2 regions of the Pseudomonas sp. M30-35 genome follow, and region 2 is predicted to be linked to the other one. Evidence: predicted binding sites of a transcription regulator. Region 2 holds the regulator's gene; the other holds the start of a gene.
The links. Region 2 encodes sigma-54, which starts transcription at its own class of promoters, with help from an activator protein. Its sites were predicted from a motif close to ANTGGCATNNANNTTGCTNT; they were not measured.

Region 1: the regulator sigma-54 is predicted to act here: its motif matches at 1,859-1,878, upstream of glnK (P-II family nitrogen regulator).

The regions. Positions count from the first base shown of each region.
Region 1 is NZ_CP020892.1:4,703,372-4,707,714, reverse strand. It holds gene B9K09_RS21545 (autotransporter outer membrane beta-barrel domain-containing protein) at 1-1,017, opposite strand, end outside; gene B9K09_RS21540 (accessory factor UbiK family protein) at 1,390-1,668, opposite strand; gene glnK (P-II family nitrogen regulator) at 2,076-2,414, shown strand; gene B9K09_RS21530 (ammonium transporter) at 2,452-3,768, shown strand; gene B9K09_RS21525 (ammonium transporter) at 3,843-4,343, shown strand, end outside.
Region 2 is NZ_CP020892.1:3,877,669-3,882,011, reverse strand. It holds gene ptsN (PTS IIA-like nitrogen regulatory protein PtsN) at 1-259, opposite strand, end outside; gene hpf (ribosome hibernation-promoting factor, HPF/YfiA family) at 275-583, opposite strand; gene B9K09_RS17955 (RNA polymerase factor sigma-54) at 772-2,286, opposite strand; gene lptB (LPS export ABC transporter ATP-binding protein) at 2,421-3,146, opposite strand; gene lptA (lipopolysaccharide transport periplasmic protein LptA) at 3,150-3,686, opposite strand; gene lptC (LPS export ABC transporter periplasmic protein LptC) at 3,673-4,239, opposite strand; gene B9K09_RS17935 (HAD family hydrolase) at 4,251-4,343, opposite strand, start outside.

The DNA of each region.
Region 1 (4,343 bases), 830 kb from region 2:
GGTGGTAATACTGCCAGCACCTATTTTGATACGTGCATCACCGCGGCTGTTTTGTACGCGCAAGGCGTCAGACGTATCTCCAAGAGTGGAGAGTGAAGCTCCGGGAGTATTGAACACGATCAGCGAGTTCTTACCGTTGTTGGTATTGCCGCCCGCCATGTCGATGATCACATTGCCGCCATCAGCGGCGAATACACCTTCGTTATTGTTGTTGTTGACGCTGATATCGACGTTTTCACCGGTGATGACCACGGCGTTATTCTCGCCTGTGGCAATAATGCCAAAACCTTCGGAGCGACTGCTGAGGTTAGCCAAATCAATGCGTGAGCCCGCTGTGCCATTGGCCTCAACCGCGCGGCTGACCACCTCAAGTATTGTGTCGCCTTGCACCTTGATGCTGGCGCCGTTACTCGCACGTAAGCCGTGCTCAAGTTTCACCGCGGGTTTATTGCTGGTGCCTGCGGGGCCACGGGACACAGCATCAAGGTTGCCGTTAAGCAAGATGCTACCTCGGTTTGCGTCAATCGCGATGGCATCCGCCTGCGTGGTGATCAGGCGAGTATCGCCGCCGATCACAATCGAGCCGCTGTCGGTCGAGCGCAGAAGTTGACCGGTTGCGGTGCCTGCTGCGCCGTTGAGGATGCTGGTGAGGTTGCCCTCAATGCTCAAGGCTGCATTGCGGGCAAATACCACGGCGCGATTACCGTCGGGCGTGCTCGGTAAAACTTCAGCACTGATGTCTGGCGCTGTCAGCGTCAGTGAACTGTTGGCGCTGCTGCGAATCGGTACATTGATGGTGTTTGAGGTAAAGCTGGTGTCTGCGTTGGTGCAGGTCGAGCCTTCCGTGGCACCGGCGCCTGGCTGAGTAACGCATGCCGCATAAGCGCTGTCGGAGCCGCTAACCGTCAAAGCCAGAAGTGCGCTGAATGAGGCGCACTGCAAGGCACACAGTTGACGTCCTGCACGCACAGTGAATGCCGGGGTGGAGGTGGAACTCTTCTTTATAGTCCGCTTCATGATCGACTTCCTTTGTCGTAATCTTCGAGGCGCATCAGGGCCGCAGAATCCGTCTGCTTGAAAAGCCTGATGTTGAAGCGTGATGTTATCTATGGTTCCAGCGCGCAATAACCGGCTGTAAGAATTGTTTAGATTCCGGGCGTCTGTCGCTGCCAAATGGGCTGAATGCTGGAACTTGAGTCAATTGCTTGGCTGTGGCTCGCGGCCATCAATTGACAAGAAGGCGAGGTGAGGGCCGTCGCCAAGGTTCTGATTGATTCGCTACAGTTAGCAGGTTAGTCGCCCAGGCGACCAGAAGACATGCCGCAGAAGGCATGCCTTGGCGGCCACTGCCTTGGCGACCACTGTTGTGGCGCGCCATAGATTGCCAGCTTATTGCTGGCTGGGTTCTGCGGGTGTGGTTACTGGGCTGTTGGCTTCAAGTTCAAGGACTTTGGCTTCGAGTGCCTCTAATCGTGCACGCGTGCGGGCCAACACGACCATCTGGCTGTCGAATTCTTCGCGGCTAACCAAATCCAGCTTGCTGAATCCGCTTTGCATCAGCGCCTTGAATTGCGCTTCGAACTCCGCGCGGGGCAGCGGCGTATCACCATTGAACAGGCGCGAAGCACCAGCGGTGAGGGCGTCGAGCAGAATTTTTGGTGGCAACATGACTAACTTCCAATTGCGGTAGACCGAAAGTGTAACACGCAGCGTCGGGTGCGCTGATTGTGCGGTCTGCACGATTATTGCGCGTGATGCCCGCTGGCGATGCACTGTTGTTGTGCATTAAATCATTGAAATCCACGGTGTTGTGCCTGTTGTAGCGCCTAAGTCCATGAAATGACGCAGCTTTATCATGTTTGGCAAGCTTTCTGCTTAGCTCCAAGTGAAAGATGCACTGATGCAGTTCCGGTGCGTTAGTCGGAGCACAGGAGTGTTTCGTCAGGAGCGGTTGGTGGGTGTTGGTCTTGCCGAGTTAGAGCAGCCAATGCATTACAAAAGCCAGGCACTGCGCTTAGACTTGGCTCGGGTTTGCAATTCCTGGGGCAAGTCCACCTTACACGGGAGAGAGTTACATGAAGCTAGTTACTGCCATCATCAAGCCGTTCAAGTTGGATGACGTCCGCGAGTCACTGTCGGAGATCGGCGTGCAGGGCATCACTGTTACTGAAGTCAAAGGCTTCGGTCGTCAGAAGGGCCACACCGAGCTGTACCGCGGTGCTGAATACGTTGTCGACTTTTTGCCAAAAGTGAAAATCGACGTGGCAATCGCTGACGATCAACTGGATCGGGTCATCGAAGCCATCACTAAAGCAGCCAACACCGGCAAGATTGGTGACGGCAAAATTTTCGTAGTTAACCTGGAACAGGCCATTCGTATTCGTACCGGCGAAACCGATACCGACGCGATTTAAGCCCCAAAAAACCGAACCCCGCCCCAGGAGTTAAACCATGACTCTGCGAAAAATCGCAGGGCTAGGAGCCCTTTTGTCCCTCGTTTTGCCAAGCGTTGCGCTGGCTGACGAGGTTGTACTGAACAGCGGCGACACTGCGTGGATGATTGTTGCCACCGCACTCGTGCTGTTTATGACCATTCCTGGCCTGGCACTGTTTTATGGCGGCATGGTGCGTTCCAAGAACGTGCTGTCGGTAATGATGCAGTGCTTCGCTGTTACTTGTTTGGTCAGTCTGTTGTGGGTCGTTTATGGCTACAGCATGGCGTTTGACACCACAGGCATGGAAGAAGGTGTTGTTAACTTCAATTCCTTTGTGGGCGGCTTGTCGAAAGCATTCCTCAGCGGTTTGGAGACTGACAGCCTTGTCGCCGCGGTTCCTGAAAGCGTGTTCATCACCTTTCAAATGACCTTTGCCATCATCACACCTGCTCTCATCGTCGGCGCATTCGCTGAACGCATGAAGTTCTCCTCAATGCTGGTCTTCATTACCGCGTGGTTCACATTGGTCTATGCACCAATGGCGCACATGGTTTGGGGTGGCGTGGGTGGCTTGCTGTGGGATTGGGGCGTGCTCGATTTCGCGGGCGGTACTGTCGTGCACATCAACGCCGGTGTGGCGGGTTTGGTGGCGTGCCTGGTACTGGGTAAGCGCAAGGGTTATCCAACCACGCCAATGGCTCCGCACAATCTGGGTTACACCTTGATTGGCGCGGCAATGCTCTGGGTCGGTTGGTTCGGTTTTAACGCAGGTTCTGCACTTGCAGCGAACGGCACGGCGGGTATGGCCATGCTGGTTACTCAAATCGCCACGGCTGCTGCGGCGCTGGGCTGGATGTTTGCTGAGTGGCTGACACACGGCAAACCAAGCGCACTGGGGATTGCCTCGGGCGTGGTTGCGGGTTTGGTTGCAATTACCCCAGCCGCCGGAACCGCAGGCCCTATGGGCGGGCTGGTTATCGGTCTGGCGTCGGGGGTTATCTGCTTCTTCTGCGCCACTAGCCTGAAACGCAAACTCGGTTACGACGACTCGCTGGACGCCTTCGGTGTGCACGGTGTCGGCGGAATCGTCGGGGCATTGCTCACGGGTGTATTTGCAGCACCTGCATTGGGCGGCTTTGGTGAAGTTGAAAACATTGCAGCGCAACTATGGATCCAGTTCGAAGGCGTGATCTTCACCGTGGTTTACACCGCGATTGTGACCTTTGTGATTCTCAAAGTGATCGATTTGGTAATGGGGCTGCGGGTCAGCGATGAAGATGAAGCTGTCGGTCTAGATCTCGCCCAGCATAACGAGCGTGGGTACAACCTGTAAGCACACAGAGCGCGCCCCTCGGGGCGCCCTAACCGAATAGCGCTATTGATAAGGCGCACGGCACGAGGTGACATATGGACAACACAGCATTGACAGCATTGACGTACGGTTTTGACACCTTCTACTTCTTGATATGCGGCGCATTGGTGATGTGGATGGCGGCGGGTTTCGCCATGCTCGAATCCGGTCTGGTACGCGCCAAGAACACCACCGAGATTTTGACCAAGAACATCGCGTTGTATGCGGTCGCCAGCGTCATGTATCTGCTCATTGGTTACCACATCATGTATTCCAGCCCTGAAGGCGGCATTCTGCCAAGTCTCGGCTTTTTGATTGGTAGCGAGCACAGCGCTGAAGCCGTTTTGGCGGGTGGCGATGATGCGCCGTACTACTCATTGCGTTCGGACTTCTTCTTTCAGGTGGTGTTCGCTGCCACTTGTATGTCGATCGTTTCCGGTGCGGTTGCTGAGCGTATGAAGCTCTGGGCGTTTCTAGCCTTCGCGGTAGTGATGACTGGTTTCATCTACCCAGTACAAGGTTTCTGGAAATGGGGTGCAGGCTTCCTTAACTCTGCA
Region 2 (4,343 bases):
GTGATTCTAGTCTGAGCAAGGCACTGATTGGCGCGTTGCAAGCAGGCAGGCGGCAGTGCGGAATGGCAATGCCATTGCCAAAACCGGTGGACCCGAGTTTCTCGCGGGCAATCAGGCTCTCGAAGATGTCTTGTCCATCGAGGTCGGGCAGTTCGCGCGCAACCAAGTTGGCAATCTGTTCGAGAACACGTTTTTTACTGCCACCCGGCACGTTCATCAAGGAACGGCCGGGGGTCAGGATATTTTCAAGTCGGATCATAGGAGTTGGGCGATATCAACGGGCCATTGCGCCCTGTTGACGGTCGAGCTGCTTTTCCTTGTGCTTGATAAGTTGTCTGTCGAGTTTGTCGGTCAGTAAATCGATTGCTGCATACATATCATCATGCTCGGCATTAGCAACTATTTCGCCGCCTGCAATGTGTAAGGTGGCTTCGATTTTCTGCTTGAGCTTCTCGACCTCCATAATGACTTGCACATTAGTAATCTTGTCGAAGTGGCGTTCTAGTCGACTGAGTTTTTCGTCGATGTAGTCACGCAGGGCGTCGGTCACATCTAGCTGGTGTCCACTGATGTTGACTTGCATACCGCATTCTCCTTGTTGCCGTGTGTAAGAGACAGGCTGTTTTGCCTGCCGCCGGAACACTTTGGCGCGGAAAAAACTCAGTCATCGAGTCTGGCATTTCACGCTCTGAATATTTGCAGTATGGCTGCATTTATCCAAGAGGGCGTCAGTTCGATATTGCTTGAGACAATTTTCCTGTTCATCAACTGCTACATCAATCGCTTGCGTTCACTTGAAGGCGCGATACCGAGGGACTCACGGTATTTAGCAACGGTGCGGCGAGCTACTTGAATGCCTTGTGCCTCCAGTAAACCAGCGATCTTGCTGTCACTCAATGGCTTTTTTGCATTTTCCGCTGCAACCAGTTTTTTGATAATCGCGCGGATCGCTGTAGATGAGCATTCTCCGCCTTCGGAGGTGCTTACATGGCTGGAGAAGAAATATTTCAACTCGTAAATGCCACGCGGAGTGTGCATAAATTTTTGCGTGGTAACGCGCGAGATTGTCGACTCGTGCATGCCCACCGCTTCGGCGATGTCGTGCAGCACCAGAGGCTTCATGGCCTCGTCACCATAGTCGAAGAAGCCGCGCTGGTGCTCAACAATCTGGGTCGCGACTTTCATCAGTGTTTCGTTGCGGCTCTGCAGGCTTTTTATAAACCAGCGGGCTTCCTGTAGTTGATTGCGCATAAAGGTGTTGTCAGCGCTGGAGTCGGCGCGGCGTACAAAGCCTGCGTACTGCGCATTCACCCGTAGTCGAGGCATGGCTTCCTGATTGAGCTCTACCAGCCAGCGCTCGTTGTGTTTGCGCACAATGACATCAGGAACCACGTACTCAGGCTCACTCGATTCGATCTGCGAGCCGGGGCGAGGGTTGAGACTCTGGATTAGTTCGATAACTTGACGCAGGTCGTCTTCTTTGAGCTTCATGCGGCGCATGAGCTGGCTGTAGTCACGACTGCCAAGCAGGTCAAGGTAATCATTGGCGAGGCGCTGGGCTTCGGTTAGCCAGGGCGTCTTGGCGGGCAGTTGGCGCAGTTGTAATGTCAGGCACTCGCGTAGATCGCGTGCGGCAATACCTGAAGGCTCGAACTGTTGAATGCGGTGCAGGACGGCTTCAATTTCGTCCAGCTCGATATCCAGTTCAGGGTCAAAGGCTTCAAGAATCTCTTCGAGGGTTTCTTCGAGGTAGCCTTGAACGTTGATACAGTCGATCAGGGTGACCGCGATCAAGCGATCCTTATCCGACATCGGCGACAGGTTGAGCTGCCAGAGCATATGGCTCTGTAGGCTTTCACCGGTGGAGGTGCGTGTGGTGAAGTCCCACTCGTCATCGTCGCTACTGCTCGGCAGGCTGCTGGCGCTGGTCTGGTAGATATCTTCCCAGGCGGTATCAACGGGCAATTCGTTGGGAATGCGTTCATTCCACTCGCCATCTTCCAGGTTGTCCACGGTTTGTGGGGCGTCTTGGAAGCTGGTTTCCTGGTAGGTGTCTTGTTGCGGGGGCTGCTCAACCGTAGCGGTTTCGGCTCCGTCGGCCATAGGGTCCGAGTTATCGAAATCTTCGCCTTCTTCTTGGCGTTCGAGCATTGGGTTCGACTCCAGTGCCTCCTGGATTTCTTGTTGAAGATCCAAGGTCGACAGTTGGAGCAAACGAATGGCTTGTTGCAGCTGAGGAGTCATCGTCAGCTGCTGGCCCATCTTCAGGACTAGCGATGGTTTCATTGCAGACCTTATTTACCTGCGTCTCTGCGCAATCTACTACAGGGCACCTGGGGCGCCTCAAGGAAGCAAATTATATGCCTGAACTGCAGTGCTTTGCCTAGATATTGAGGCTTATCGGTTGATAAAAACCGCAGTTAAAGACGGAATTCATGACCCAAGTAGACTTCTTTAACTGTCTGGTTGGCGAGAATCGCCTCTGCGTCGCCTTCCGCAATGAGCTGGCCATCGCTGACGATATAAGCTGTTTCGCAGATATCAAGCGTTTCGCGCACGTTGTGGTCGGTGATCAGCACGCCGATGCCTTTGGCTTTTAAGTGGTGAATGATTTGCTTGATATCGCCAACAGAAATCGGGTCAACACCGGCAAATGGCTCATCGAGCAAGATGAATTTCGGTGCAGTTGCCAAGGCGCGGGCGATTTCAACGCGGCGCCGCTCGCCGCCGGAAAGACTCATGCCCAAGTTGTCACGAATGTGGTGAATATGGAACTCCTCAAGCAGGTTCTCCAATTCAGCTTCGCGGCCAGCACGGTTGAGCTCTTTGCGCGTCTCAAGGATTGCCATGATGTTGTCGGCAACGCTGAGCTTGCGAAAAATTGATGCCTCTTGCGGCAGGTAACCAATGCCTGCGCGCGCGCGGCCGTGCATTGGCTGGTGGCTGACGTCTAGGTTGTCAATCAGAATGCGTCCCTGGTCAGCCTGGACTAAGCCCACAATCATGTAGAAGCAGGTGGTTTTACCTGCACCGTTAGGGCCAAGCAGGCCGACGATTTGGCCGCTATCAATGCTCAGGCTAACGTCACGGACAACCTGGCGGCTTTTGTAGCTTTTCGCCAGGTGTTGGGCTTTCAATGTAGCCATTAATTACTGCCCTTGGGTGGGTTTGTTCTTCGGTTGAATCACCATGTCGATACGCGGGCGCGGCGTGGTCACTTTGCTACCATTGGCGCGGCCAGCATTAACGATTTGGCGCTGAGTATCATAGACAATCTTCTCGCCCTCGAAGGTATTACCCTCTTGGATGACCTTGGCTTGGTCAATCAACACGATGCGCTCGTTAGCGGCAAAGTATTGGATGGTCAGGCCGTAGGCTTTGACGATCTCTTTGTCGGCAGCAGGTTTCTGCTCATAGTATGCAGGGCGGCCGACGGAGGTAAATACGTCGATTTCGCCTTTGGCATTTTGCGTAATAGTGACGGTGTCGCCGGTGATTATCATGGTGCCTTGAGTGATAACGACATCGCCGCGATAAACTGCAACACCTTGCTTGTCGTCGAGCTCTGCACTGTCTGCTTGTACGCGGATCGGCTGATCGCGGTCAGTGGGCAAAGCCCAAGTGTGAGCGCTTCCTAGCGCTGCACCCAAGCAGAGCAGAAGGGGGAGGGTTTTAACGAACCTCATGCTGGCCTCTTACGTTGGACAGCAAGAGCATCCTGCCGTCATTTAAATACGCTTTCATTCCTTGCGCCGTGGTCACCCCATTGGCTGCGTCGATTCTAACGGCTTGCTGGGTCTGCGCATATTCCTTATCGGGAATTACGGTCAAGCGACTGGTTGTAAGCAGGGTTGGGCGACCTTTTGCATCGGTGCGCTTTACGCGGACCTTATCAATCAGTTCGACCTCTTTACCGCCAGGCGAAACTTCACCTTTTTCACTTTGCACATGCCACGGCAGCTCTGTTCCGCGGTATAGCAGCAGATCAGGTTGCGTCAGATAGGAGATATCTGATGTTTTGGCATGCTCAACTTTGTCGGCAGTCAGCTCGTAATGCAATGCGCCGTCTGGTTGATATTGTACGGTTTTAGAATTAACCACATAAAAATCAATTGTGTTTTGTGCCGTGCTCTTGGCCGGTTTGTCCGCAAAGCTGTCTGGGTTGATATTCCAATAGCCCGCGGCGGCGACTAGCAGCACGCCGAGCAAGAGGAGAAAGATGTTCAGTGGTTTACGCATAGTATGCAGTTCTACAGGTAGGCTGCTTGAGCCGCTTCAAGGGTGCCTTGGGCAAGCATGATTAGTTCGCAGAACTCACGAGCTGCGCCTTCGCCGCCTTTGGC